3 regions of the Gryllotalpicola reticulitermitis genome follow, and region 3 is predicted to be linked to each of the others. Evidence: predicted binding sites of a transcription regulator. Region 3 holds the regulator's gene; each other region holds the start of a gene.

Region 1 (9,686 bases), on a different contig from region 3:
GACGATCCACTCGCCGTGGTGCTCGAGGACCTCGACCGGGTCGTAGGTGACGTGGTCGCCGACGATCTCCTTCTCGATGAACGCGCGGATCGCGGCGTGGCCGACGAATTCGCGGGCGATGTCCTGCACGTAGGCGTCCCCGGTGAACGTAGCGAGGATGGCGTCCGTGTCGAAGGCGTTGGTTGCCCGGATGTGCTCGGTCAGAACGTCAGGGAGCTGGGCTTTGCGCATCGTGGTCCTCATTTCAGGTCGACAGTGGATCAACAACACGATGCGGTCTCACCCAGGGTGAGAGTCAAGCCGCCACGGCCTCCGTCCGATGCGGGTCGGGACAGAATCGGGGTATGGGTACGCTCTCGATCGGCGACTTCTCCCGGGCGACGCTTCTGGGCGTCACGGCGCTGCGGCATTACCACCGGGTGGGGCTGCTGGTGCCGGCGGCGGTCGACGAGGCGACGGGGTACCGCCGCTACAGCACGCAGCAGATCGAGCAGGCTGTGTTGATCAAGCGGCTGAGGCAGCTGCGCATGCCCCTGGATCGCATCCGTGAGCTGTTGGAGGCGGGAAGCGTCTCCGGGCGCAGCAGGGTGATCCAGCGGCATCGTGCTGATCTCCTCCTTGAGCGCGCCGACATTCAGAACGCGATCACTGAGCTCGAGACTCTGCTCGCCCCTGAAATAGCCCGCGGGGTGGTCTCCCGCCGCAGCATGCCGGAGGTCACGGGCTTGACGCTCTGCGAGGAGATCGCTGCGGCATCGGTGGTGGGGTGGCTGTCTCGCAGTCTTGGTCGGCTCTCCATGGCGCTGCGTCAAGCCGGCGCTCATGCCGTGGGGCCTGCCGTCGGGATCTTCGAGGACGCCCTGTTCACCCGCGGCTCCGGCACCGCACGCATCGTCATCCCGTCATCACCTACGCGCGCTGAGGGCTCCGCTGCGACGTTCACTACGCCGGCGGTTGAGTTGTGCGTGATCGCACATTCCGGGCCGCACACATCCATCGGCCGCTCCTACGCGGCGCTTGGCGCGCATGTCGCCGAACAGGAGGTGTCTGCGCCCGGTCCGATTCGCGAGGTCTATCTGGTCGGGCCGCTGGAGACCGACGATGAGGCGGCATGGATCACCGAGATCTGCTGGCCAGTCCGCGGAACCGACACCGCAGACGAGGCTCGGCCGTCTTGAGTTTTCGGGACCGCCCGTCATGCGACGTGGTCGATGAGGGTCTGCACGAGCGGATGCCACGGCCGTGAGGCGGGCCCGGAGAGCACCAGGCGGCGCGGGCGACGCTGCGCCAGAGGCTTCATAATGAGGCTCTTCGGCAGCATGTCCCGGCCCAGCGAGGGGACGATCGCGACGCCGAGGCCTTGCTCGACCATGCGCAACAGGGTGCTCATCTCGCGCACCCGGTGGGTGAAGACGTAGGGAAGGCCGGCCTCGTCGTGCATCTTCCTGACGTGCGCTTCGCAGCCCCCGGTGGACACGATCAGCCCATCCGCGTCGAGCTCCGCCAAGGGGATGCCGTCCAGGCCGGCCAACGGGTGGTCCGCGCGCACAACGGCCGCGAACTCGTCGGAGGCCAGCAGCACACTGCCCGGCGGGTCCGGGGTGGGTTCAACGAGGATCGCCGCGTCGACGACGCCGCTCTCCAGCCACTCCGGCATCTCGTCATCGTCGCCCTCATAGATTGAGATCTCGACGTTCGGCAGCTGGGCGTTCCAGGCCGGGAGCAGTTCCGGCAGCAAGCCCTGGCAGACCGTCGCGACGGCACCGAGTCGGATCGCTCCGGCCGGCTCCCCGTCCTGCGTGATCGCGTCCTCCAGCGCGTAGACCGCGTCGAGGACGGCGCGGGCATGCGTGAGGACGCGGAAGCCCAAGGTGGTCAGCGCCACCTGCCCTTCCCGATGAAGGACCCGGCCGCCGACCTCCCGCTCGAGCCCGTGCACCGCATGGGAGATCGCGGACTGGCTGACCCCAAGCTCGCTGGCGGCATCCGTGAACGAGCCCTGATCGGCGGCCGCGACGAGCGCCCGCAGCTGCACAAGAGTGAGTGCCATGAGATCCCTTCATGGGCGAATGAGCCATATGCATTTGTCTCATTTAGATGCTGCGCTGACACTAGGCGTCATGGCTCAGGTCGGCAACTCGGGCACGGCGGCGCGCGGCACCGTGTTCGCCTTCGTCGCCTTGGCGGCGGTCTGGGGCGGCAGCTTCCTGTTCATGAAGGTCGGCCTGGAAGGCCTCAGCCCAGCGCAGGTGGTGCTGGGTCGGCTCACGTTGGGGACGGTGGCATTGGTGACGATCATGCTCACCACCCGGCGCCGCTGGCCGCGGGAGCTGCGCATCTGGGCGCACATGCTGGTCGTCGCCGTCACCTTCGCCGTGCTGCCCTACTCCTTGTTCTCGTGGGCGGAGCAGTACGTGCCGAGCGGCCTCGCGAGCATCTACAACGCCACGACCCCGATCATGACGCTGCTGCTCACGCCGCTCCTGCTGAGCAGCGAGCGGCTGCGCGGGCGGCAGATCCTGGGAATCGTGATCGGTCTGGCCGGTGTGGCCGTGCTCGCCGAGCCGTGGCAGCTGCTGGCCTCTCACGCCCTCACCGGGTCGCTTCCGGCCCAGCTCGCCTGCCTTGGTGCGACGGCCTCCTATGGGTTCACCGCCTTGTACATGCGCCGCTTCCTGTCCGGCACTGGCTATGACGGGATCACGCTCTCCACGGTGGAGATCACGCTCGGCGCGGCGATTGCATGGCTGATCGCGCCCCTCGACGCTCGCGGCATCATCCACCTCAGCGTTCCGGTCGTACTTGCCGTGTCCGCGCTCGGTGTGCTCGGGACCGGCTTCGCCTACATCTGGTACAACCGGGTGCTGCGCGACTGGGGGCCGGCGCGGGTGTCGACGGTGACCTACCTGTCGCCCGTCGTCGGCGTCGTCCTCGGGCTGCTGCTCCTGGGCGAGCCGGTGCAGTGGAGCGAGCCGCTCGGCGGGGTCGTCATCATCCTCGGAATCCTCGCAAGCCTCGGCGTCTTCACGGCTCGCAGACGATCCCACGGCGGTGCTGCGCCCGGCCGCGTGACGAACACGAGCCGTGGGCCGCGTGCCGAGCGCGCCCCCATCGCAGCTGACCGACCGGAGGAGACCCGTGGCCGACCCTAGAGACGTAGAGGATGACGGGCCGATCCCCGCCTGGGTGGACACGTTCCTCGCCCGGTTGAACGCGGACCCGAAATCGATCACCTGGTGACGCGACTACGACGCAGCCTGCCGCCCACGGTGCCGGGCTTGCCGAGCACGGTTGGAGCAGCGCGCCGTTGCGCAGAATCGGCGTCGACTGTCATAGGCCACGAAATGCAGCAGGCAGTCATGGTTCTCGCAAGTGCGCAGCCGCGACCCGGCGGCCAGCACCTGCAACATGTTCTGCGCGATCGCCGCGAGAGTCGCCTCCGTGCCACCCCGCTCCCAGCTGAGGAGCGCCGCACCGTCTCCGGCGCGCAGCTGCGGCACCGGCGCCGCGACCGCCGCGCGGTTGATCTCCGCCGCAGCGGCAGCCGAGACCGGCCGGCCGGCATCCACGTCCTCAAGCAGCTCGCGCAGCGCCCCGCGAAGCTCCAACAGCGCCTCGCCGTCCACAGGGCCGGACGGGAGCTGACCGGAGTGCAGCTCGAGCCACTCGTCGATCCCCGCCCGATCGGACAACAGGTCGATGTCCACGCCGCGCTCGCGCACGATCGTGTTCGCCAGGTCGACGGCGACGGGCTCGCCGATCAGAGGAAACCGCATGCTCACAGCATAACGCCAAATGCGTTACTCTGATTCTGATAACGCAATTACCGTTACGAAAGGGTGAGTGCCATGACCGACTACTCGACGCACCGCGTCGCCGACCTGGACCTCTTCGTCCGCCGCTCCACGACCGCCGGCCCGGACGCTCCCACGCTCGTGCTCCTGCCCGGGTTCCCCTCGAGCTCGGCCCAGTACGAGGGCCTCATCGCACGCCTTGCCGATGATGCCAACCTCATCGCCCCGGACTACCCGGGCTTCGGGCACTCCCAGACCCCGCCGACCGGCGACTTCACCTACACGTTCGACCACCTGGCCGGTATCACCGAGCAGCTCCTCCTCGAGGAACTCGGCCTGGATCGCCTCTGGCTCTACATGTTCGACTTCGGCGCGCCCGTCGGCTTCCGCATCGCCACCCGGCACCCGGAGAAGATCGCCGGGCTCATCATCCAGAACGGCAACGCCTACGAAGCGGGCCTCGGGCCGATGATGGACATCCAGCGCGACTTCTGGGCCGACCGCAACGGCGTAGAACCCTCCATCCGCGAGCTGCTCACCCTCCCGGTCACCCGAGCCCAGTACTTCGACGGCGCCGGGCGTCCCGAAGCCATCAACCCCGACGCGCCGCTCCTGGACCAGCTGCACATGGAGGAGCCGAACCGCAAAGACGCCTTCGTCGACCTGCTCTTCGACTACCAGAGCAACACCGCCCACTACCCCGAATGGCAGGCATACCTGCGCGAGAACCAGCCGCCGACCCTCATCACCTGGGGCGCCAACGACCAGTTCTTCACCGCCGAAGGCGCCCGCGCCTACCTCACCGACCTGCCGAACGCCGAACTGCACCTCCTGAACGGCGGACACTTCGCCTCAGCCGAATACACCGATGACATCGCCCACCACATCCACCAGTTCCTCGCCACGCACCGGTGACCCCTCCCCCACCCAGCACACACCGGCCGAACGAGCCAGCGCCATGAGCCGCCTCGCCGCCTCCGTCGGACGAGGCGCGCTCATGGGCGCCGCCGTGCTCTGCATCGCGTTGGCCGCGACCGCCGGCGGTCAGGAAGTCGTCATCGTGCCACTCTCGCTTAGCGTGCTCGTGATGCTGATCGCCCCGAACGGGCCCCTGGCAGCAGCACCCACGGTCGCGCGCGGCTACCTCCTCGCGCTCGCCGCCGGCTCCGCCGTCGCTCTGATCCACCTGCCGACCGAAATCGCCGCTGCAATAGCCGCCGCGATCGCCACCGCCGTGATCTCCGCCGGCGGCCCCGTGCACCCGCCTGCCGTCGCCCTGGCCATCGAGATCGGCTGGCTGCCCGGCGCAACCCCCGAAAGCCTGCTCGGCTCGGCGATCGCCGTCGTCGCCGGGCTCATCCTGCTACTCGCCTTCCAACACCTCGTGCTGCGCCGAGTCCCCAAACACAGCGACTCACGCGAGTGGTTCAGCCACCTCGGCGCACAGCTCAGACGCCTCGGGACAAGGAACACAGACCGCGAGCCATGAACGACACGGCAGCGAAAGAGCGGCCATCACGTGCACGGCCAGATGCAATGACCACCGACCCAAAGGAGGACCCATGACCGCGCCTGACTCCGTCTTTCTGCGTATCCCCGAGGGCCAGTGGATCGCAAACAACGCGAGCTGCTTCGCGATCTTCGACGCCAACCCCGCCTCGCCCGGGCACGTACTGGTCATCCCACACCGACTCGTCGCCAGCTGGTTCGCTGCCACCAGCGAAGAAGTCAGCGACGCCATCCAGCTCGTCAGCGCCGTAAAGAGGCACCTCGATGAGCGGTTCACGCCCGACGGCTACAACGTCGGATTCAACGACGGCGCAGCCAGCGGACAGAGCATCTTCCACGCCCACCTCCACGTCATCCCCCGCTACGCCAGCGACGTCCCACACGCCGCCGGCGGCATCCGCCACGCCGCCATCGGACACGGCAACTACTGAGCGCCGTCCAAGTCCGCCCCCCATCACCCAGTCAAAGTATCGAGACATGACCACCACGCTCATCACCCGCGCCGACAAGGGCATCGGCTACGAATCCGCACGCCGCCTCATCGCTGCGGGGCATCGTGTAGATCGCGGCCTGCGACCCGCAGCGTGGCCAGGTCGCCGCCACCGGGCCCGGTACCCGCTTCGTCCAGCTCGTGATTTGGCCTTTTTGACTCATGCGGCCAGTCCGCGCCGGGAGGAACAGCAGACATAGACCCATCGTGTTGCGCCACGACGCTGTTGTCGTCATCGCTGCCGCTCGTGATTTTCGACTGTGACAGCGTGCTCGTGGACTCCGAACGACACTCGTCGAACACGAAGTTCGGTCGGCAGATCGGGACCGAGGAGACTCACGCACGGCATCTCGGCCACACGATCGGCAGGATCGTGGCGAACATCGAGCGAGCAGCACAGGACGACTCCTCGAACGGCACGACACACAGCTCCGGAACGGCGGAAGCGGCTCACCGCGCCGGCCATTGGACGGGCGCAAGGTCACGACAACAGCTGATCGTCTCGCGGGGCACGCCGATCGGGAATGTCCATGCCACGAACACCACCTGACGATGACGCACATCGCGCCTCGGAGCGCGGTTCACACCAAGGAGAGGACACACCTCGCTTACATCCGGCCGCCAACCGCTCCCGTGGTCGAGTACGACGGACGCCGGGTCCACGACGACCACGAAGCGCCCCGAGCCATCGGGCTCGAGGCGCTTCGGGCTTCATCGCTACCCAGCCTGCGGGCGGGCGCCTATGGTGTCTCGGCGGCCACCTGCGGGGAGGCCGCCGCTATGCGTCGGTGTGCTCGCTGTGCGATTCCTCAACGGCCGGGTGTACCGTCTCGGGGCGCGACGTCACCGTGATCTTGCGCGGCTTCGCCTTCTCGCTCATCGGGATCGTGATCGACAACACGCCGTTGGAGTAGTCGGCGGCGATGCGCTCGGTGTCGATGCCCTGCCCGAGGCTGAGCTGGCGCAGGAACGTGCCGCCCTGGCGCTCACGCGTGAGCCACTTGACCCCGTCGCCGGTCGCGAGCGTGCGCTGCGCGCGGATGGTCAGCAGCTGCCCGTCGACGTCGATATCGACCGAGCCCGGGTCGATGCCGGGCAGATCGGCGGAGAGCACGTAGGTGTCGCCGTCCTTGTAGACATCCATCGGCATCAGCCGCGGACCGGCGGGGCGGTCGAAGAACGCGCCCGCCAGACGGTCGAACTCACGGAACGGATCGAAGTTGTTGGCCATTGGAATCAGCTCCTTCACGTAGTGTTCGAGAGTTGAGCCGCATCGACTCAACCTGGAAGCAGATTAGCACTCGAGCCACGAGAGTGCCAGACGATTTTCGGGGCTGCAAGACGCCATAGGCAGCTGGAGTTTTCGCACCCGAACCCCCTTGATCGGTTTCTCGCTACCCCATTTCAGCCACAAACTGAGCACGAACTCGCGGGCCTCTCTTCCGAGACTGCCCCAGCTTCTCCGCCAGCTCCGGTCCGCTCGGCCACACGCCCGTTTCCTCAAACTGGGCCTTCGCCCAGCTGATCACAACAGTCTTGTTTGCGCCGACCGCACGCGGCGGCGTCGGCGCACGGCGTGGCCGTCGATGCGGGCTGCGAGGCTGATGCGGCGCCCATGGGCTGCTTCGCCTTGGTGGTGGTGGGGGCCCGCTTCATGAGCTGCCAGCGCGTAGAGCGGGCAGCCGAGCGATGCCGGCCGAGCGCGAGCATCACAGGCGCCCCTTCGCGCAGGTCTTTCATGCGCTCCGTGTCAGTACCGATTCGCGGATTGAGGCCGCTCGTCGGCTTGCCCGAACAACTCGACCCAGTCAGACAGGAGAGCACCGCGCCATCCTCGCCTGCGCGTCAGCTCACGAGCCATCGCTCCCGGCGCGTGAGGGGCTCGCCCTCGCGGCCGAGTCGCCCCGATACGCCCGAGCGAAACCTCGCGGCACGGTCGTGAGGCTGTCGGGGCCCTTGGTCGTGTTCGCGAGGACTGCCGAGCTGTTTGAACGCGCGGCGTCACTGTCGTCGGCGGCAGCATCGTGACCGCCCTTCCGATCTCACACGGCGTGTTTGGCGTAAGTTCAGCGACGTGTCGACCAAAGCGCCCATGCGACGAGCACGGGCTGAAAGAACAGCCGTACGAGCCGCTTTTTGTCGGTGTCCAGCCCGAAGCCGTTGCGCCGTTTCAGGTATTGCTCGATGTTGCCCGGGAAAACCGCGGTAAAGAAGGCCGCCAGAAATGCGCCCACACGACGTTGCTCCCGAGGCAAGGTGACGAGTGAGACGCCGATGGCGACCTCGAGCGCGCCGGACGCAATCACCACCCCGTCTTTGTCGAGGCGGGTGACCTTCGTTGACCAATCCGGCACCTACGCCTGGAATGCCCGCCGCGCCCACAGGAGATGGCTCAGACCTGCGAAGACCATCGAGCCGGCGAGCAGCCAACGACAAACAACGCGCATCGCCGAACACAACCGCACGGCGGCAGCTGCGTCGAGCCCTTGACGGGAGGGTCTCTCGGGCATCGCCGAGGTCGCCTCACTCCGCAAGGCCGTCGCAATTGTGGCCATGGCCGTCGCGAAGCGGGAGATGATCACCGCGTCTCGATTGGCTGGTGACCGCCTAGGGCTCGGCTCAGAGCCCGCGCCGACGCCAGTGACACCGACTTGGACGTGCGTCATGCGGGATTTGACCACGCCCGGTGGCGGCCTCGAGTCCATCCGGCACGGACGTGACGCAGATGTGCCGGTCAGGATGGCGTGGGGCCGCCGGGGCCGTGCCGGTTCTGAGGAACGTGCGCGGCCTCGCGTCAAGGGGCGTTGCCGTCGCGGGGCGTGCTTCTAAGGTGAGCGGATGACTGAGCTGTCCGGTCCGACGGGCGAGGAGCCCGAGCTCCACGCGCGGCCACGTGCGGACGGCGCCGGTCCGCGGGCGCTGGTGATCGGCGCGACGGGGTATCTCGGCGGCCGCCTCGTGCCGCGTCTGCTTGCCGCCCGGTACCGTCTGCGGGTCCTCGCGCGCGACGCGGCGCGAGCGCGAGCGTTCCCGTGGAGCGACCGTTGCGAGATCGTCACGGGTTCGGCCGACGATGTCGAGGCTCTAGCTCGCGCGTGCGACGACGTGGATGTGCTGTACTACCTCGTCCACTCGATGGCTTCGGGCAGGGGCTTCGAAGAAGCCGACGAACGAGCGGCGCGGACGGTCGCGAAGGCGGCCACCCGGGCGCGGGTCGGCCGGATCGTGTACCTCGGTGCGCTGCATCCTCACGGTGTCGAGCTGTCTCCGCATCTGCGCTCGCGGGTGAAGGTCGGCGAGATCTTCCTTCAGTCGCCGACGCCGGCGCTAGTCCTTCAGGCCGGGATCGTGATCGGCTCCGGATCCGCGTCATTCGAGATGATCCGCCACCTCACCGAGGTGCTCCCCTATATGCCGGCCCCGCGCTGGGTGCGCAACCGGATCCAGCCCATTGCCGTACGTGACGTGCTGTACTACCTGCTCGGCGCCGCCCGCGTTTCCGCCGATGTCAACACGGCGGTGGACATCGGCGGCGCGGACGTGTTGCGCTACGGGCAGATGATGAACAGCTACGCGGTCGAGGCCGGGCTGCCCCAGCGCCCGATCGCCCCGCTGCCGGTGCTCACCCCGAACCTCGCCTCACTGTGGGTGAATCTCGTCACGCCGGTGCCGGGCTCGATCGCCCGGCCGCTGATCGCCTCGCTGCAGAACGAATGCGTCGTCAAAGACCGGGAGATCGATGAGATCATCCCGCCGCCGCCCGGCGGCCTCACCCCTTACCGGCGCGCCGTCCGCCTCGCCCTGGGCCGCATCGATGCCGATGCCGTGGAGACCAGCTGGGTCGATTCCGAACTCACCGCCGCCCCGAGCGACCCCCTCCCCAGCGACCCCGA
Region 2 (9,686 bases), on a different contig from region 3:
GGCCGTCGAGGAGTGGGCGCGCGCCGCCGGCACCATCAACTGGGAGATCGTCACGCGCATCGGCGGCCGCGCCACCGGCGTGTGGGTCACAGGGAACCCCGTTGACTGAGCGGGTGGTGGCGGGCACGGCCGAGATGGAATCACTTGGCCGCGAGATCGGCGGGCAGCTGCGTGCGGGCGACCTGGTCGTGCTCACCGGCCCACTCGGCGCGGGGAAGACGACGCTCACCCGAGGCATCGGCGACGCCCTCGGCGTACGTGGGCCGATCACGTCGCCCACGTTCGTCCTGGCGCGCACGCATCCCTCGCTCTCCGGCGGTCCCGAGCTCGTGCACGTCGACGCGTACCGGGTCGCGAACGCGATGGAGCTCGACGACCTCGACATCGACTTCGCGGCGTCGGTGGTCGTGGCCGAATGGGGTCGCGGACTGATCGAGAGCGAGACGGATTCCTGGCTCGAGGTCGAGATCGCGCGGCCCGAGGGCGCCGGTGAGGAGTTCGACCCCTCCGATGCGCCGGAGGAGCCGCGCAAGGTGACGATCACCGGACACGGTGAGAGATGGGGTGCGACGACATGACCGCGGCGGACTATGCCGAGCGCTTCGCGCGCGTGGCGCTGGCGAACTTCGCACAGCACTACCCGTACGCGGCGCATCACACCACGAGCGGGCCGGGCGACGTGGCGTTGCCGAGCGAGCTCCACCCCGCGTTCGCCTCGTCGTATGACTGGCATTCGAGCGTCCACATGCACTGGCTGGCGACGCGCCTGCTCGACGCCGAGCCCGCGCGCCTCGCGGACGGCGGCCTCGCGGTCGCGCTCGAGGACACCCTCGCCGCGAATCTGAGCGCAGGCAACCTCGCTGCCGAAGCCGCCTATCTCCGCGCGCATCCGCTGTACGAACGCCCGTACGGCTGGGCGTGGGCGCTCGCGCTCGCCGCATCCGTCACCACGTCGCCGGCGCCGGCGATCGCGGCGCTCGCACCCGGCTTCGCGCCGCTCACCGAAGTCCTCTTCGACCACGTTGTCGACTGGGTCGCTCGCGCCCCGGAGCCGGTGCGTCACGGGGTGCACGGCAACTCGGCGTTCGGGCTCAGGCTCGTGCTGCAGGCGGCGCGCGTGCTCGGCCGCGACGATGTCGAGAAGGCGGTGGTGGATTCGGCGATCCGCTGGTTCGGGGCCGACCGCGCGTGGCCGTTCGCCTACGAGCGCAGCGGCCAGGATTTCCTGTCGCCCGGATTCGCCGAGGCCGATCTCATGGCTGCGGTGCTCGACGCCGACGGCTTCGCGTCCTGGGCCGTCGGGTTCTTCAGCGAACTCGCGCCGGGCGCGCGCGTGCTCACTCCCGCGACCGTGCTCGACCAGCACGACGGGCAGCAGGTGCACCTGTACGGTCTGGGGCTGTCGACCTCGGCCGCGTGCTCGCGCGTCGCGGCGACCCTGCGCTCGAACGGCATCGGCGGCACGAGCGGCAACGGCAACAAGGGTCGCGTCGCCGAGCTCATCGAGCTGCTCGAGAGCGCAGCACCGGGCCTTCTGCCGGCCGGTCTCGAGGCATCCGTCTCGGAGGAGTTCATGTCGAGCCACTGGCTCGCGACCTTCGCCTGGGACGCCCTCACCGCCCTGCCGTCGGCGCGCCGATAATCTGGGGACATGCTGCTCGCCATCGACACGTCGGCCGGGACCTCGGTCGCGGTCGTCGACTTCGAGCGCGGCGTGCTCGCGGAATCCGCGGTCGCCGACACGCGGCGCCACGCTGAGCTCATCGGCCCGCTGATCAGCGACGCGCTGGCCGTCTCGGGCGTGGCAGTCGCCGAGCTGAGCGCGATCGTCGCCGGCGTCGGCCCCGGCCCGTTCACCGGCCTGCGGGTCGGCATCGCTGCCGCGCGAGCGTTCGCCATTGGCGCCGGGAAGCCGCTCGTCAGCGTGGTCAGTCACGACGCGGTCGCGTTCGGCGCGTACCGCACGGGCCATGCGGGGCCGCTGCTCGTGGTGACGGATGCTCGGCGCCGTGAGCTCTACTGGAGCCACTACACCGGCGCCGACGGCGCGGGCCTGCCGCAGCGCGTCGACGGTCCGGGCCTCGCGAGGCCCGACGAGGTGCCGCACGCCGACGTGGAGCGCCTCGATGCGGCATCCGTCTCGGCCGCCGATCTGGGCCTGCTCGCCGAGCACCTGTGGAAGAACCACCGATCGTTCGCGCCGAACGAGGCCCTCTATCTCCGCTCGCCCGACGTCACCCTCTCGGCCGGCCCGAAGCGGGTGACCGCGTGACCGCGGGCGAGATCACGCCGTTCCCCGTGATCGGCGCGTGGACACTGCGCCGTGCCACCGGCGCAGACCTCGACCGCCTCGTCGCGCTCGAGAGCGAGATCTTCCGCAGCGACGCGTGGCCGCACAGCCTGTGGCGCTCCGAGCTCGAGAGCCCGCATACGTGGTATCTGGTCGTCGTGCGAGCGGATGCGCCGGCCGAGGTGCTCGGCTACGCCGGCCTGCTGTCCCTGCCGCACGCGCACGACGCCGACGTGCAGACCATCGGGCTGTCTGCCGAGCTCCGCGGCCACGGTCTCGGCCGCGCGCTCATGGGTCAGCTGCACGCCGAGGCCCGGCGGCGCGGGATTCGAGAGATGTTCCTCGACGTGCGTGTCGACAACCCCGTCGCGCAGGCGCTGTACCGCTCGTTCGGCTACGAGCAGATCGGCGTGCGGAAGGGCTACTACCAGCCCGACAACGTCGACGCCTACGTCATGAAAGCAGTGCTGTGAACCGCAGGGAGCCGCTCGTGCTCGGCATCGAGACCAGTTGCGACGAGACCGGCGTGGGCATCGTGCGCGGCACGACGCTGCTCAGCAACACGATCGCGAGCTCGATGGACGAGCACGCCCGCTATGGCGGCGTCGTGCCCGAGGTCGCGGCGCGCGCCCACCTCGAGGCGATCGGCCCCGCGATCGAGGCTGCGCTCTCCGAGGCGCAGATCGAGCTCGCCGACCTCGATGCGGTCGCGGTGACGAGTGGGCCCGGCCTCGCGGGCGCGTTGATGGTCGGGATCGGTGCGGCGAAGGCGCTCGCAATCTCGCTCGGGAAGCCGCTGTACGCCGTGAACCACCTCGTCGGGCACGTCGGGGCCGACGTGCTCGACGCGACCGGTGGGCCCGGGCATCCGATCGAGCTGCCGACCATCGCGCTGCTCGTGTCGGGCGGCCACACGAGTCTGCTGCACGTGCGCGACCTCACGGGCGATGTCGAGCTGCTGGGCGAGACGATCGACGACGCCGCGGGGGAGGCCTTCGACAAGGTCGCGCGCGTTCTCGGCCTGCCCTACCCCGGCGGCCCGCAGATCGATCGCGCGGCCGTCGGCGGTGACCCGGCCGCGATCCGCTTCCCTCGCGGACTCAGCCTGCCGAAGGACCTGGCCGCGCATCGCTACGACTTCTCGTTCTCCGGGCTCAAGACCGCAGTCGCGCGCTGGGTCGAGCGCAGGACCGATGCCGGCGAGGAGCTTCCGGCGGCCGACGTCGCCGCGAGCTTCCGCGAAGCCGTCGTCGACGTGCTGGTCACCAAGGCGGTGGCCGCGTGCCGCGACCGCGACGTGCCGCGCCTGCTGCTCGGCGGCGGCGTGGTCGCGAACCGGCGACTGCGTGAGGTGGCGGCCGAGCGGTGTGCCGCGGCAGGCATTGAGCTGCGGATTCCTGCGCTCTCGCTCTGCACCGACAACGGCGCCATGATCGCGGCCCTCGGCGCCCAGCTGATCATGGCCGGCCACGAGCCCTCCAGCCAGGGTTTCGGGGCGGATTCGACGCTGCCGGTCACCGAGATCCAGGCCGTCTAGCAGCCACCGCGCAATCGTCAACGGCTTTGACACCGCTGAGCGCCGCTGTGGAACGATGGGGCGTGCAGCGGGCTCTCAACCCGCACCGAAGGAGCGACATGTCCGATCCGCAGTTCCCACCGGCCGAGCCTCGCGAGCCGTCCGTCCCGGCAGAGCCCGACGAGCCCACCATTCCGGCAGAACCGCGCGAGCCGACGGTGCCTGCCGAGCCCGACGAACCCACAGTCCCCGCCGAGCCGACCGAGCCGACGGTGCCCGCCGAGCCGACCGAGCCGCTGACTCCCGCCGAGCCGGGGCCCGCCGAACCGGCGTGGCCGAGCCCGTCCGAGCCCGGCGCGCCGCAGCCGCCGTCCTGGCCCGAGGCGCCGTCGATCGTGCCGCCTGAGCCGCCGATGCCGGCGCCCGAGCCGGGCCCGCTGGCGTACGAGCCGCCCGTGCCTGCGCGGGGCGGGGCGCCGACCCCGGGCTCGTACACGCCGGGCCAGCAGCCCCCGGCCGATCTGGGCGCTCCGCCGGCGCCGCAGTACGCGGCCCCGCAGTTCGCGCCGCCCCAGCCGGCGGCACCGCAGTTCACGGCTCACCAGCCGGGAGCTCCGCAGTTCGCCGCGCCGCAGCCGGCGGCACCGCAGTATGCCGCCCCGCAGTACGGGCAGCAGGGCGGCTACCCGGCCGTACCGCCGCCGCCGGCGCCGTTCGGCGAGCCGGGCTACACGAATCCGTATCCCGCGCAGCCGCGGATGAATCCGCTCGCCATCGTCTCGTTCGTCGCGGGTGTGTGCTTCATCATCCCCGGTGTCAACGCCTTCGCGTGGCTCATCGCGATCATCACGGGCTTCATCGGCCTCGGCCAGCTGAGGCGCACGGGTGAGCGCGGCCGCGGCTTCGCCATCGCGGGCATCATCATCGGCTTCGCGACGGTGCTGCTCGGCATCCTGATCGGTGTTGCGATCGCGATCATCGCCATCAACCTGCCGCAGAACGGCAGCGGCACCCTGTCGTCCTAGACACCCACCGTGGGGCGGCAGTTCAGGGCAGGCGTCGCAGCTCAGCCCGCGTCAGGCCGTGACGGCCGTCAGGGAGTGAGGCGCTCGGCGAGGAGTGCCGTGTGCCTGCCGGCCGCCCGAGTGAGGATCAACGTCGCCGAGTTCGGGCCCATCAGGGCGAGGCGGCCGCGCAGCCGTGCCGGGTCCACGTCGACGCCGCGCTTCTTGATCTCGAGCACGCCGATGCCGCGCTCGCGCAGTGCAGCCCGGAGCTCCTTCTCGGGGTAGGGCAACCGCTCGACGATGCGGAAGCCCTGCGCGAACGGAGTCCGGTGAGGCTCGTCGGCAGTGAGGTACGCGATGCCGTCGCCGATCATGCGCGCGTCGAGCGATCGGGCAAGATCGCCGATCAGGCGGGCACGGATGACGGCGCCGTCGGGCTCGTACAGGTAGGCACCGAGTTCGCCGACCGCCTCGTCGGGCGAGTCCGCCGGGGCGGTGAGCTCGTGCGCGCCATCATCGTCGAGCACGAGTGCCGCTCGCGTGATTCCCGGCCGCGCGAGCGCGCCGAACCACAGGGCGACCTCGACGACATGGCCGCCGACCGAGACCCACTGCGCCTCGGCCGACCCGGGAATGAGGTCGCGGTCGAAGCCGGGGCCAAGCTTGACGCCTACCGGCATGCGGCTCGCGGCGTTGAACACCCAGTCGATGGACGGCGACCAGTCGTCCGAGTCGGTGAGCCGGCGCGTGTCGCTGTGACCGGCCGTGCGTCGCGCGGGGTCGAGCCAGAGCGCCTCGGTGCGCGTGATGTCGAACCCCTCGGCGTCACCCTGCTCCACGACGGTGTCGGGGAACGGCGCGAGGTTGTACGAGGCGATCGCGGCGGTCACCTCGTCGCGATCGACGGCGGTCACCCGCAGGCCGAGTGCAGCGATCGCCATCGCGTCGCCGCCGATTCCGCAGCCGAGGTCGGCGACGTGGCGGATTCCTGCATCGCGGAACCGTGCGGCATGTCGCGCCGCGACCCTGAGTCGCGTGGCCTGCTCGAGGCCGGCCTCGGTGAACAGCATCCGCTCGGCGAAGTCACCGAACTTGCCCTGCGCGCCGCCCGCTTTCGCGCGCAGCTTCGCCTGAGTCAGAACGGCGGCGACGAGAGCCGGCGGATGCCCCGCCGACCGCAGCGAGGCGACGAGCTTCACGATGTCGCGCTCGGAGTCGTACGGCGGCAGCGAATCGAGCAGGGTGAGGCCGCCCGGGCTCAGGAGTTCGACGAGCTCGTCGCGAAGCATCCGTCTCCTCCTGACGCACCGCGTCACTTTTTGGCACTCGCCTTGCAGGAGTGCCAGCGGGGGCCCTAAACTCGGCTTAGCACCCTCGGCATGAGAGTGCTAACCCATGTCTTGAAGTACACCGTACAAGAAAGAGGTCTACCGTGTCGGTCTCCATCAAGCCGCTCGAGGATCGCATCGTGATCAAGCAGGTCGAGGCAGAGACGACCACCGCGTCGGGTCTCGTGATCCCCGACACCGCGAAGGAGAAGCCGCAGGAGGGCGAGGTCGTCGCCGTCGGCCCCGGCCGCATCGATGACAACGGCAACCGCGTTCCGCTCGACGTCGCAGTCGGCGACCGCGTGATCTACTCGCGCTACGGCGGCACCGAGGTCAAGTACGGCGGCGACGAGCTGCTCGTTCTCTCGGCGCGCGACGTGCTGGCGGTCGTGGTCCGCTAAGCGGCGTTTCTCGACTAGGCCCGGGCATCTCGCCCGGGCCTAGTGTTTTAAGCGATGGAACAGCCCGCCCCGCTTCGCGCAGGCCTGATCTACGGCGTCATCGCCTACGGCCTCTGGGGTCTCCTGCCCCTGTACTTCCTGCTGCTCGCACCCACGGGCCCCTTCGAGATCGTCGCGTGGCGCATCATCTGGTCGCTCGGCTTCTGTGTCATCGCGCTGTCGATCACGCGGGGGTGGGGGCAGCTCTTCGCGATCGTGCGGCGCCCGCGCATCATGCTCACGATGGCCGGCGCCGGCGTCCTGATCTTCATCAACTGGCAGACCTACGTGCTCGCGACGACGTCGGGGGAGGTCGTCCAGGCCGCCCTCGGGTACTTCATCAACCCGATCGTGACGGTGTTCCTCGGTGTCCTCGTGCTGCGCGAGCACCTGAGGCGGCTCCAATGGGTGGCGGTCGGTGTGAGCGTCGTCGCCGTCATCGTCCTCGCGTTCGCCTACGGCTCGTTCCCCTGGATCTCCCTCACTCTCGCCTTCTCCTTCGGCCTCTACGGCTTCGTCAAGAAGCGCGTCGGCGGCGTGGTCGACGCGCTGTCGGGGCTCACCATCGAGTCCGCGTGGCTGGTGCCGGTGGCCGTCGTCGAGCTGATCGTCGTGGGCGTGACGAGCGGCGTCACGTTCGGGCACGTGAGCGTCGTCAACACGGTGCTCCTCATCGCCGCGGGCATCGTCACCGCTGTCCCGCTGCTGCTGTTCGCGGCATCCGCCCGCCGTCTGCCCCTCGTCTATCTCGGGCTCGTGCAGTACGTCACGCCGATCATGCAGTTCGTCGTCGGCGTGGCCTTCGAGCACGAGACGATGGATGCCGCGCGCTGGGCCGGCTTCATCGTGATCTGGTGCGCGCTGATCCTGCTCACGGTCGACCTGGTGCGGGCCGCCCGCGCTCGGAATGAACTCGAAGCAGCATCCGTTACCATTCAGTGAATCCCCGACGGCGCGACGAACTCGGGGATTTTCCGGTATCGGCGCGCGAGTCAAGGGGTGTCATGGACCAGGCAGATCCGTTCGGTTTCATTGGGCTGACGTACGACGACGTCATGCTCCTGCCGGGGGCGACGGACGTCATTCCGAGCGAGGCCGACACCTCCTCGCGACTCACCAAGCGCATCACGATGCACGCGCCGCTGCTGTCGGCCGCGATGGACACCGTCACGGAAGAGCGCATGGCCATCGCCATGGCGCGCGGCGGCGGCATCGGCATCGTGCACCGGAACATGTCGATCGCCGACCAGGCGACCATCGTCGACAAGGTGAAGCGCTCAGAGTCCGGCATGATCACGAACCCGGTCACGACCACGCCCGAGGCCACGGTCGCCGAGGTCGACGAGCAGTGCCGCGCGTTCCGTGTCTCCGGGCTTCCCGTCGTCGACCCCGACGGCATCCTCGTCGGCATCATCACGAACCGCGACATGCGCTTCGTGTCGCCGTTCGAGGCCGAGACGACGCGCGTCGCCGACGTGATGACCAAGATGCCGCTGATCACGGCGCCCGTCGGCACCAACCCCGATCATGCCCTCGCGCTGCTCGCGCAGCACAAGATCGAGAAGCTGCCCCTCATCGACGAGGCCGGCCGGCTCAAGGGGCTCATCACCGTGAAGGACTACGACAAGTCCGAGAAGTTCCCCAACGCCACGAAGGACGATGCCGGCCGTCTGCGCGTCGGCGCGGCCATCGGATTCTTCGGCGACGCGTGGGACCGCGCCACCGCCCTGATGGAGGCAGGCGTCGATGTCATCGTCGTCGACACCGCCAACGGTGAGAGCAAGCTGGAGTGCGAGATCATCGCGCGCATGAAGAACGACCCGGCCTTCGCGCACGTCGACGTGATCGGCGGCAACGTGGCGACGCGCTCGGGCGCCCAGGCTCTGATCGAGGCCGGCGCCGACGCGATCAAGGTCGGGGTCGGGCCGGGCTCCATCTGCACCACTCGCGTCGTCGCGGGCGTCGGTGTGCCTCAGGTGACCGCGGTCTACGAGGCGTCCCTCGCTGCCCGCGCCGCCGGCGTGCCGCTCATCGCAGACGGTGGCCTGCAGTACTCGGGCGACATCGGCAAGGCGCTCGTCGCGGGGGCCGACACCGTCATGGTCGGCTCGCTGCTCGCGGGCACCGACGAGGCGCCGGGCGAGCTCATCTTCGTGAACGGCAAGCAGTTCAAGACCTATCGCGGCATGGGTTCGCTCGGGGCGCTGCAGACCCGCGGCAAGAAGACCTCCTATTCGCGCGACCGCTACTTCCAGGCCGACGTGCCGAGCGACGACCAGCTGATCGCCGAGGGCATCGAGGGCAAGGTGCCCTACCGCGGCGCCGTCAACTCGGTCGTCTACCAGCTGCTCGGCGGCCTGCGCCAGACCATGTTCTACGTGGGCGCGCGCACCATTCCCGAGCTCAAGGCCAAGGGCAAGTTCGTGCGCATCACTCCGGCGGGGCTCAAAGAGAGCCACCCGCACGACATCCAGATGGTCGTCGAGGCGCCCAACTATCGCAGCTGAACTCACGTGAACGGATGCCTCCTCAGGCATCCGTTCACTGTTTAGTTGTTCCCATCGACATATCGAATCGATACGATTCGAATCATGCGATTCGGACTCTTCGTTCCCCAAGGCTGGCGCCACGATCTCCTGAACATCGACCCCGCGCAGCACTGGGAGGTGATGAACGGGATCGCCCAGCACGCCGACAGCAATGAGCTGTGGGAGTCGATCTGGGTCTACGACCACTTCCACACCGTGCCGGTCCCGTCGGACCAGGCCACCCACGAGGCGTGGTCGCTGATGTCGGGCTTCGGCGCCGCCACGAAGCGCGTGCGCCTCGGTCAGATGTGCACGTGCATGAGCTACCGCAACCCCGCCTACCTCGCGAAGGTCGCGACGACGGCCGACATCATCTCGGGCGGCCGCGTCGAGATGGGCATCGGCGGCGGCTGGTACGAGCACGAGTGGCGCGCCTACGGCTACGGATTCCCGGAGATCGGCGAGCGCCTCGGGCGCCTCCGCGAGGGCGTCGAGATCATGAAGCAGGCCTGGACGACCGGCACCGCGACCCTCGACGGCGAGTACTACAAGGTCGACGGCGCGCTGTTCTACCCGC
Region 3 (9,686 bases):
TGTCGCCCTACGAGTCGGCCGGGCCGGCATTGCTGGCCCTAACTCAGTTCAGGCAGGGCGACGCCATCGTGCTGCGCAGCGGGTCCGAGTTCGGGCTGATCGACACCGGCGCCGACCCCGACGCGCTCATGGCGTGCCTTCGTCGGCTCGGCATCCGGCACCTCGCGCTGCTTGTCCTCACGCACTATGACGCCGATCACGTCGGCGCGGCCCCGGCGGTGTCCGCGATGGTGGGGACGGCTCTCGTCGGCCTCCCCGACGAAGGCGATGCGTCGGCCGCGCGGCTGCTCGGCGACCTGCGTGAGCATCACGCTGACATTCACGTGGCGACACGCGGCGACAGCGGGTCGCTCGGGGCGCTGCGCTGGCGGGTGATCTGGCCGGATCGCGCGCAGTCCGGCACGACGACGAGCAACGAGGCGAGCATCGCGCTCGAGATCGCCGGGAAGGGCGTGCGAATGGCATTCCTCGGCGACCTCGATCGGAAGGCGCAGGACGCGCTGATCGCGGACGGCGACGCCCGTCGCGCCGATGTGGTGAAGGTCGCCCACCACGGCAGTGCCGATCAGAGCGGGCGGCTGTACGGGCTGATCCGGCCGCAGCTCGCCCTCATCTCGTCCGGCGAGGGCAACGGCTACGGCCATCCGCGAGGCACTGCGCTCGATCTTCTGCGGTCCGCGGGGGCTCAGCTCGCACGCACTGACCTCGAGGGAACCGTCCTGGTCGCCCTGCGCGAGGGGCAGCTTGCGGTCTGGGCGGAACGGAGCGCATCAGTCGAGGCGTTGTGGACCCCCGCGCAGAGATGAGGGCGGCATGGTCGGTAGGCTGAAACTCCGAGGAGGACGAGTGGCCGCACCTGCCCGTTCCGGCGCGAGAACGCCGGCGAAGATCGCCATTCCGCAGCTTGCGTGGAGCGAGGTGCGGGGCGCGCCGATCGTGCTCGTGTCGGGCACCGAGACGGTCCTCGCCGAGCGCGCGATCCGTGACCTTCGCGAGCAACTGAAGGCCGCGGACCCGAGCCTCGAGGTCAGCGATCTCGACGCCGGCGACTACGCGCCCGGCGAGCTCGTGACGCTGGCGAGCCCGTCGCTGTTCGGCGAACCTCGGCTCATTCGCGTCTCCGGCGTCGAGAAGGCATCCGACGCCTTCATCGCCGACGCGCTCGACTACCTGTCGATGCCGGACTACGACACAGTCGTGGTCCTGCGGCACGCGGGCGGCGTGCGGGGCAAGAAACTGCTCGACGAGATCCGGGCGGGCCGCGGTGGGGGAGTCGAGGTCGTCTGCGCCGAGCTCAAGCGCGATTCCGACAAGTACGACTTCGCGCGTGATGAGTTCCGGCGCGCCGGCAAGCGCATCACGAACGGCGCCTTGCGTGCGGTGGTCTCCGCGTTCGCCGACGACCTCGCCGAGCTCGCCTCGGCCTGCTCCCAGCTGATCAGCGACACCGGAGCGCAGGTCGATGAGAAGGTCGTCGACCGCTATTACGGCGGCCGCGTCGAAGTGAACGCCTTCGCCGTCGCGGACGCGGCGATCGCGGGTCGCTACGGCGACGCGCTCGTCACGCTGCGGCATGCTCTCGCCTCGGGCGCCGACCCTGTGCCGATGGTCGCGGCGTTCGCGAGCAAGGTGCGCACGATGGCCAAGCTGAAGGGGTCGCGCGGCGGCGACGGGCAGCTCGCGAGCCAGTTCGGCCTGTCGCCGTGGCAGGTCAAGCGCGCCCGTGAAGAGCTGCAGGGGTGGGACGAGCGTGGACTGGTCGTCGCGCTCCAGGCGCTCGCAACGGCCGACGCCGAGGTGAAGGGCGGCAGTCGTGACGCCGTCTTCGCGCTCGAGCGGCTGGTTCGCATCGTGAGCGCCAAAGGACGGTCCTGAAGCGCCAGCAAGCGCTACGAAAAAGGCCCCGCCGAAGCGGGGCCTTCATCATCGATCTGCTTACAGGCTGTTGACGAGCTTGCTCAGGCCGGACTTGCGGTTCGCGGCCTGGTTCTTGTGAATGACGCCCTTGCTGACAGCCTTGTCGAGCTTCCGCGATGCGGCCTTGAGAGCGGCGGCGGCGGTCTCGGCGTCGCCCGAGGCGACGGCCTTGCGGGTCGAGCGCACGAGCGTCTTGAGCTCGCTCTTGACTGCCTTGTTGCGCTCTTCCGCCTTGCGGTTGGTCTTGATGCGCTTGAGCTGCGACTTGATGTTTGCCACTGAGTTGTGTTCCTTCGCGTTGAACGGATGTGATGAATGGCCACCAGGTGGTAGAGGGGCACCGGTGGCAATCCGCACGCGTGTGGGACACGTGCGCAAGCCAAGGGAAAAGAATACCAGAACGGCACGCGAGGTTCCTCTCACCGCCGGTCTGCGAGAATCGGTACCGACATGTCACCACGAGCCACCGCCGCACTCGAGCCCGCAGCGACCGATCCCGAGCGCATCCGGAACTTCTGCATCATCGCGCACGTCGACCATGGGAAGTCCACCCTGGCCGATCGCATGCTGCAGCTCACCGGTGTGGTCGAGGAACGCGACATGCGGGCTCAGTACCTCGACCGCATGGACATCGAGCGCGAGCGCGGCATCACGATCAAGAGCCAGGCCGTGCGCATGCCGTGGGCGCTCGCGGGCGACGACTACGCGCTCAACATGATCGACACCCCCGGGCACGTGGACTTCACCTACGAGGTCTCGCGCAGCCTGGCGGCGTGCGAGGGGGCGATTCTGCTCGTCGACGCGGCGCAGGGCATCGAGGCGCAGACCCTCGCGAACCTCTATCTCGCCCTCGAGAACGACCTCGAGATCATCCCGGTCCTCAACAAGATCGACCTGCCGGCGGCGGATCCCGACAAGTACGCGGCCGAGCTCGCCAATCTGATCGGGGGCAGCCCCGACGACGTCCTGCGCGTCTCCGGCAAGACCGGCGCGGGTGTCGACATGCTGCTCGACCGCGTCGTCGAGCGGATTCCTGCGCCGAAGGGCGACGCATCCGCCCCCGCTCGTGCCATGATCTTCGACTCGGTCTACGACGCCTACCGCGGCGTCGTCACCTACGTCCGCATGGTCGACGGCAAGCTCACGCCGCGCCAGCGCATTCAGATGATGTCGACGCGCGCGACGCACGAACTGCTGGAGATCGGGGTCAGTTCGCCCGAACCGGCGCCGACGAAGGGTCTCGGTGTGGGCGAGGTCGGCTACCTGATCACGGGCGTGAAGGATGTGCGGCAGTCGAAGGTCGGTGACACGGTGACGGATTCCGTCAAGCCGGCCACGACCGCCCTCGCGGGCTACACCGACCCGAAGCCGATGGTGTTCTCGGGTCTGTACCCGATCGACGCGAGCGACTATCCCGAGCTGCGCGAGGCTCTCGACAAGCTGAAGCTCTCCGACGCGGCGCTCAATTACGAGCCCGAGACGTCGGTCGCCCTCGGCTTCGGTTTCCGTTGCGGATTCCTCGGGCTCCTGCACCTCGAGATCGTCACAGAGCGCCTTGAGCGCGAATTCGGGCTCGACATCATCACGACGGCGCCGAGCGTGGTGTACGAAGTGACCACCGAGGACAAGAGCACGGTCACCGTGACCAATCCCTCCGAGTTCCCCACGGGCAAGGTCGACTCCGTGAGCGAGCCCATCGTGCGCGCCGCGATCCTCGCGCCGAAGGACTACGTCGGCACGATCATGGAGCTGTGCCAGTCCCGCCGCGGCACGCTGCTCGGCATGGACTACCTGAGCGAGGACCGCGTCGAGATCAAGTACATGATGCCCCTCGGCGAGATCGTCTTCGACTTCTTCGACCACCTGAAGAGCCGCACCCAGGGCTACGCGAGCCTCGACTACGAGCCGGCCGGCGAACAGCAGGCCGATCTGGTGAAGGTCGACATCCTGCTGCAGGGCGAGCAGGTCGACGCGTTCAGCGCGATCGTGCATCGCGATAAGGCCTACGCGTACGGCGTTCTCATGACGGCCCGCCTCAAAGAGCTCATTCCGCGACAGCAGTTCGAGGTTCCCGTGCAGGCGGCGATCGGTGCGCGCATCATTGCCCGTGAGTCGATCCGCGCGATGCGCAAGGACGTGCTCGCGAAGTGCTACGGCGGCGACATCACCCGCAAGCGCAAGCTGCTCGAGAAGCAGAAGGAGGGCAAGAAGCGCATGAAGATGGTCGGACGGGTCGAAGTCCCGCAGGAGGCCTTCATCGCTGCGCTCTCCGGCGACACGGAGCGGAAGGACAAGGAGAAGTGACCGCGGCCCGCAGGCAGCGCGAGGGCGCGGCCGAGAACCCCGTGACCTACGGCTCGATCGGCGGCACGCAGGCCATCGACCTGTTGCAGTACCCGCCGCGCGGCTTCAAGCCGCTGGAGCGCACCGTGCGCCTCGGCAGTGGCGAGGCACGGTGGGAGAGCTCGAAGGCGTCGCTGCTCTCGTGGGGCGTCCAGCGCGGTGCCGGCCTCGACGTCGTCGACATCGACCTCGGCACGGGGGAGCAGTACGCGGGCATCCGGTACAACGACGACGGGTCACCGGCCGGCATGCGCGAAACCGGTGGCACGGAGTCCGTGTACAACGAGGCGGGCGAGCCGCAGATCGCGAACGGCATGACCGCGGTACTGCGCGGCCACGTCGGGCCGCTCACCGTCGACGCGCCGGTACGTATCGTCTACGTCATCGACGATGAGCGTCGCGCCGGCTTCGCCTACGGCACGCTGAAGGGTCACCCGGCGAGCGGGGAAGAGGCGTTCATCCTCGAGCACCGCGACGATGACTCGGTCTGGCTGACGGTACGCAGCTTCTCGCGCCCGTCGTCGTTCGGCTGGACCCTTCTCGCGCCGATCTACGGCAGGGTGCGCAAGGGTCTCGTGGCGCGGTACCTGCGCGCGCTGCATCCGATCAACGCCGCCGCCGACTGACGATGCCGTCGACGCTGCCGCTCGGCGACCCTGCACCGGTCGACGGCCTCCTGCCCGCGCAGGCGGGGGAAGGCGCGAGCGAGCGCGATTTCGGCGTCTATCTGCACGTGCCGTTCTGTCGCGTGCGCTGCGGCTATTGCGATTTCAACACGTACACCGCGACCGAGCTGCGGGGCGTGAAGCAGACCGATTATGCCGATCAGGCGATCGCCGAGGTCGGGTTCGCCGCCGCAGCGTTGCGGGCCTCCGGTGTCGCCGAGCGTCCCGTGTCGACGGTCTTCTTCGGGGGCGGAACGCCGACGCTGCTGCCCGCGGGTGATCTGAATCGGATGCTCGCCGCCGTTCGCGCCGCGTGGGGCCTCGCCCCTGACGCCGAGGTCACCACCGAGGCGAATCCGGACTCTGTAGAGGACTCCGATCTGCGCGCTCTCGCCGACGCAGGCTTCACACGCGTCAGTTTCGGAATGCAGTCTGCGGTGCCGAGCGTGCTCGCGACGCTCGAGCGCACGCACGACCCGGAGCGCGTCCCGCTCGTGGTCGAGTGGGCGCGGAGCGCCGGGCTCGACGTGAGTCTCGACCTCATCTACGGCACCCCCGGGGAGACGCTCGACGACTGGCGCCGCTCGCTGGAGGCCGCGCTCGCGATGAGCCCCGACCACCTGAGCGCGTACGCGCTGATCGTCGAAGAAGGCACGAAGCTCGCGCGGCAGATCCGGCGTGGCGAGGTCGCGCAGCCGGACGACGATCTGACGGCCGATATGTATGAGCTGGCGGATGCCGTGCTCGCGGCCGCGGGATACGAGTGGTACGAGGTGTCCAATTGGGCCACCGGCCTCACGCACCGCTCGCGCCACAACCTCGCGTACTGGCGCGGAGCCGACTGGTGGGGCATCGGGCCCGGTGCGCACAGTCATGTCGGCGGTGTCCGCTGGTGGAACGTCAAGCACCCTGCCGCGTACGCCGCCAGGGTGCTCGTGGGCGAGTCGCCCGCCGCCGGCCGCGAGACTCTCGACGCGCAGACCCGCCACGTCGAGAACGTCCTGCTGCGGGTGCGTATCGCTGACGGGTTGCCGATCGCCGAACTCGATGACGATGCACGCGCCGAGGTGGCCGGTCTGATCGCCGACGGCCTGGTCGAGGGGGCCGACGCCCTGCGCGGCACGCTGCGACTGACACTGCGCGGCCGTTTGCTCGCCGACGCGGTCGTGCGCCGGCTCACGTGAGCCCGCGGCCGAGGCTCCTGGATAACGACGCTATTTGAAGATAGGAATCGAGATCGGGTACGTGTAGGCCCGACCTCGGCCTGCGGCCAGCGCGCCCTGGATGCTGAACACGATGTTGACCACCCACACGGCTGCGAGGATGAACCACCCGACGAGCACGAAGATCAGGATCAGGCCGATGATCTCGGCGATGATCATGGTGATCTGGAAATTGAGCGTCGTGGCCGCGTGACTGCGAACGAACGGGCCGCGGCCTCTGAGCAGGATGAATGCGATGATCGCGGCGATCAGCCCGGTGAACAGGCCGCCCGTGACGAGGTTGAGGCCACCCGCGATCACATGCACGAGCACCGACCATTGGCGCTCGGTTTCCGGCCGGAACGGCTCAGCCGGCGGCGGCGTATACGACATGATGTCAGGGTAGCCGCGATAGTATTGGCACTCATAGGTTCGGAGTGCTAGTCGCGTAGAGGGGAGCCCGGGCGTGGTTTCTGAACGTGGATTGGCAGTACTTCGCGCAATCGTCCAGGACTATGTCGCGACCCGCGAACCGGTCGGCTCGAAGAGCATCGCCGACAAGCACCGCTTCGGGGTGTCGGCCGCAACGATCCGCAACGATATGGCACTCCTCGAGGACGAAGAGCTGATCGCCGCCCCCCACACCTCGTCGGGCCGCGTTCCGACTGACAAGGGCTATCGCGTGTTCGTGGACCAGCTCGCCGACGTGCGCCCGCTGTCCGCCGCGCAGCGGCACGCGATCGAGCTCTTCCTCGGCGCATCCGTCGACCTCGATGATGTGCTCGCCCGCACGGTGCGCGCGCTCGCACAGCTCACGCACCAGGTCGCACTCATCCAGTACCCCTCGATCTCTCGCGCGCGCCTGCAGCACGTCGAGTTCGTCGCCCTCGCCCCACGCCGGGTGCTGACCGTCGTCATCGCGGACTCCGGCATCGTCGAGCAGCGCGTGGTCGAGCTGAGCGCCGACCAGAACCCCGAGCTGCTGAGCGGGCTGCGCGACGCGGCGAATGCTGCGGTCGCGGGCGTACCGATGGCGGATGCGTCGCCCGTGCTGCTGGGGCTGGCCGCCGCCATGCCCGAGCCAGTACGGGTTCTCGCCGACGAGCTCGTCGCCTCCGTCATCTCGGTGATCGAGGCGACCAGGCAGGAACGGCTGATCATGGCGGGCACCGCCAACCTCGTGCGCACCGAACACGACTTCTCGGGCAGCATCTACCCGATCATCGAGGCGATCGAAGAGCAGGTCGAACTGCTCAAGCTCTTCGGCGAGATGGCGGCGGACCAGCACGGTGTTGCGGCCAATCGCGACGTCACGGTGTCGATCGGCCGCGAGAACGCGCCGTTCGGTCTCGCCGAGACGTCGGTGCTCACCTCGGGCTACGGGCTCGGCGGCGACGCCGTCGCCCGTCTCGGCGTGCTCGGCCCGACTCGTATGGATTACTCAACGAACATGGCCGCGGTGCGAGCCGTCGCCCGTTACCTGAGCCACTCGCTCGGCGAGCAGGCTTAGGCCGAGCTCGCTCGCAACTGAACCCCCGAAACCCGTGAGGAGCCGCCAGCAGTGGCAGCAGATCATTACGAAGTGCTCGGCGTCGATCGCGACGCCACCCCCGACGAGATCAAGAAGGCGTACCGCCGGCTGGCGCGCGAACTCCACCCCGACGTCAACCCGAGCGCCGACGCCGCGGAGCGGTTCAAACTCGTCACGCACGCCTATGACGTGCTGTCCGACCCGAAACAGCGCGAGCAGTACAACCTGGGGCCGCAGGCCGGACCCGGCGGCTCGCCGTTCGGAAGCGCGCAGGGCTTCAGCGGCTTCGAGGACATCTTCTCGACGTTCTTCGGGGGCTCCACCGGCTCGCGCGGGCCGAAGTCGCGTCGCGAACGCGGCCAGGACGCGCTGCTGCGGGTCGAGATCGACCTCGCGGACGTCGTGTTCGGCGCCCACCGCGATCTCGAAGTCGACACGGCCGTCGTGTGCGGGCGCTGCAACGGCTCATGCTGCGAGCCGGGCACCCATGAGGTGACGTGCGACATCTGCCACGGCACCGGCTCGATCCAGCGCTCGGTGCGGTCACTGCTCGGCAATGTGATGACGTCGAGCCCCTGCGGCACGTGCCGCGGCTACGGCACTGTCATCGCGACCCCGTGCACGACCTGCCAGGGGCAGGGCAGGGTGCGTGCGCGCAAGACGATCCCGGTCGACATCCCTGCGGGTGTCGACACCGGGCTGCGCCTGCAGCTGCCCGGGCAGGGCGAGGTCGGGCCGGCCGCGGGCCCCAACGGCGACCTGTACCTCGAGATCAAGGTCAGGCACGACGACGTCTTCAGCCGTGACGGCGACGATCTGCTCGCCACGCTCGAGGTCTCGATGACCGACGCGATCCTCGGCACGCACGCGAATTTCTCGGCCCTCGACGGGCCGGTCGACGTTGAGGTGCGGGCGGGCACGCAGAGCGCCGAGATCGTCACGGTGAAGAGCCGCGGCATCACGCGCCTGCGAGGCAGCGGCCGCGGCGATCTGCGCATCGGCATTCAGGTGGTGACGCCCACGAAGCTCGGACGGGGCGAACGCGAGCTGATCGAGAGGTTCGCCAAGCAGCACAAGGCTGAGAAGCCGCGTCTCTCGCAGTTCCAGCAGGGACTCTTTGCCAAGCTGCGCGACCGCTTCCTGAACCTCTAGCGCGCCGGTCAGCGATGGCGAACTTCTATCTCGTCGATGAGCTCCCCACGGAACCCGGCGGTCTCCTGACCGTCACCGGCGCCGAGGCGAAGCACATCGCGACGGTTGCGCGCACCCGCGTCGGCGAGCGCATGCTCGTGGGCGACGGCCGTGGGCGGGTCGTCGAGGCCGTCACCGAGAGCGTGGCCCCGGCCGCCGTCGCGGTGCGCGTCGAGAGCGTTCGGGTGACGGATGCCCCGGCGCCGCGCATCCGTCTGGCCCAGGCCCTCGCGAAGGGTGACCGCGACGAGCTCGCGATCCAGGCGGCGACAGAGCTCGGCATCGACGGCGTCGTGCCGTGGCAGGCCGAGCGGTCGGTGTCGCGCTGGTCCGGCCCGAAGCTCGAGAAGGGACGCGAACGCTGGGGGGCGATCGTGCGTGAGGCCACGAAGCAGTCGATGCGGGCGTGGCTTCCCGGTGTGGCCGATGCGGCATCGACGAAGGCGCTGATCGCGGCGGCCGCAGGCGAGCGGATGCTCGTGCTCGAGCCGTCGGCGCAGCATCCGATCACCGACATTCGGCCGGATGGCCGCGACCTGCTGCTCGTCGTGGGGCCTGAGGGCGGGATCGCTCCGGCGGAGCTCGACGCGTTCCGCGCGGCCGGCGCAGAGCTCGTGCGGCTCGGGGCGCACGTGCTGCGCACGTCGACAGCCGGACCCGCCGCACTCTCCGTGCTGAACGCGGCCCTCGGCCGGTGGTGAGGCCCCCCGCGTCGTCGGTCCCGCTCCGTAGACTGGAGCTATGACCGACCGCGAACCGTCCGTGTTCTCACGCATCGTCGCGCGCGAGATTCCGGCCGACATCGTCTACGAGACCGACCGGGTGATCGCGTTCCGC

The links. Region 3 encodes HrcA, which represses chaperone genes, less so after heat shock. Its sites were predicted from a motif close to TTNGCACTCGNNNNNNNCGAGTGCNAA; they were not measured.
Region 1: the regulator HrcA is predicted to act here: its motif matches at 7,088-7,114, upstream of ACFOYW_RS00180 (Hsp20/alpha crystallin family protein).
Region 2: the regulator HrcA is predicted to act here: its motif matches at 6,133-6,159, upstream of groES (co-chaperone GroES).

What each region holds. Positions count from the first base shown of each region.
Region 1 covers NZ_JBHSCN010000001.1:32,530-42,215, reverse strand. The annotation lists gene ACFOYW_RS00225 (nuclear transport factor 2 family protein) at 1-231, opposite strand, end outside; gene ACFOYW_RS00220 (MerR family transcriptional regulator) at 345-1,178, shown strand; gene ACFOYW_RS00215 (LysR family transcriptional regulator) at 1,196-2,050, opposite strand; gene ACFOYW_RS00210 (DMT family transporter) at 2,121-3,152, shown strand; gene ACFOYW_RS00205 (CGNR zinc finger domain-containing protein) at 3,246-3,776, opposite strand; gene ACFOYW_RS00200 (alpha/beta fold hydrolase) at 3,849-4,709, shown strand; gene ACFOYW_RS00195 (hypothetical protein) at 4,753-5,283, shown strand; gene ACFOYW_RS00190 (HIT family protein) at 5,357-5,734, shown strand; gene ACFOYW_RS00185 (hypothetical protein) at 6,062-6,343, shown strand; gene ACFOYW_RS00180 (Hsp20/alpha crystallin family protein) at 6,572-7,024, opposite strand; gene ACFOYW_RS00175 (DoxX family protein) at 7,860-8,147, opposite strand; gene ACFOYW_RS00170 (SDR family oxidoreductase) at 8,632-9,686, shown strand, end outside.
Region 2 covers NZ_JBHSCN010000002.1:568,679-578,364, reverse strand. The annotation lists gene alr (alanine racemase) at 1-109, shown strand, start outside; gene tsaE (tRNA (adenosine(37)-N6)-threonylcarbamoyltransferase complex ATPase subunit type 1 TsaE) at 135-578, shown strand; gene ACFOYW_RS03260 (DUF2891 family protein) at 575-1,642, shown strand; gene tsaB (tRNA (adenosine(37)-N6)-threonylcarbamoyltransferase complex dimerization subunit type 1 TsaB) at 1,652-2,272, shown strand; gene rimI (ribosomal protein S18-alanine N-acetyltransferase) at 2,269-2,763, shown strand; gene tsaD (tRNA (adenosine(37)-N6)-threonylcarbamoyltransferase complex transferase subunit TsaD) at 2,760-3,827, shown strand; gene ACFOYW_RS03240 (DUF4190 domain-containing protein) at 3,926-4,831, shown strand; gene ACFOYW_RS03235 (class I SAM-dependent methyltransferase) at 4,900-6,102, opposite strand; gene groES (co-chaperone GroES) at 6,246-6,542, shown strand; gene rarD (EamA family transporter RarD) at 6,597-7,523, shown strand; gene guaB (IMP dehydrogenase) at 7,586-9,088, shown strand; gene ACFOYW_RS03215 (LLM class F420-dependent oxidoreductase) at 9,173-9,686, shown strand, end outside.
Region 3 covers NZ_JBHSCN010000006.1:43,780-53,465, forward strand. The annotation lists gene ACFOYW_RS13425 (ComEC/Rec2 family competence protein) at 1-806, shown strand, start outside; gene holA (DNA polymerase III subunit delta) at 847-1,875, shown strand; gene rpsT (30S ribosomal protein S20) at 1,936-2,196, opposite strand; gene lepA (translation elongation factor 4) at 2,368-4,221, shown strand; gene ACFOYW_RS13445 (DUF1990 family protein) at 4,218-4,886, shown strand; gene hemW (radical SAM family heme chaperone HemW) at 4,889-6,109, shown strand; gene ACFOYW_RS13455 (DUF4870 domain-containing protein) at 6,140-6,520, opposite strand; gene hrcA (heat-inducible transcriptional repressor HrcA) at 6,594-7,637, shown strand; gene dnaJ (molecular chaperone DnaJ) at 7,689-8,810, shown strand; gene ACFOYW_RS13470 (16S rRNA (uracil(1498)-N(3))-methyltransferase) at 8,825-9,550, shown strand; gene ACFOYW_RS13475 (histidine triad nucleotide-binding protein) at 9,591-9,686, shown strand, end outside.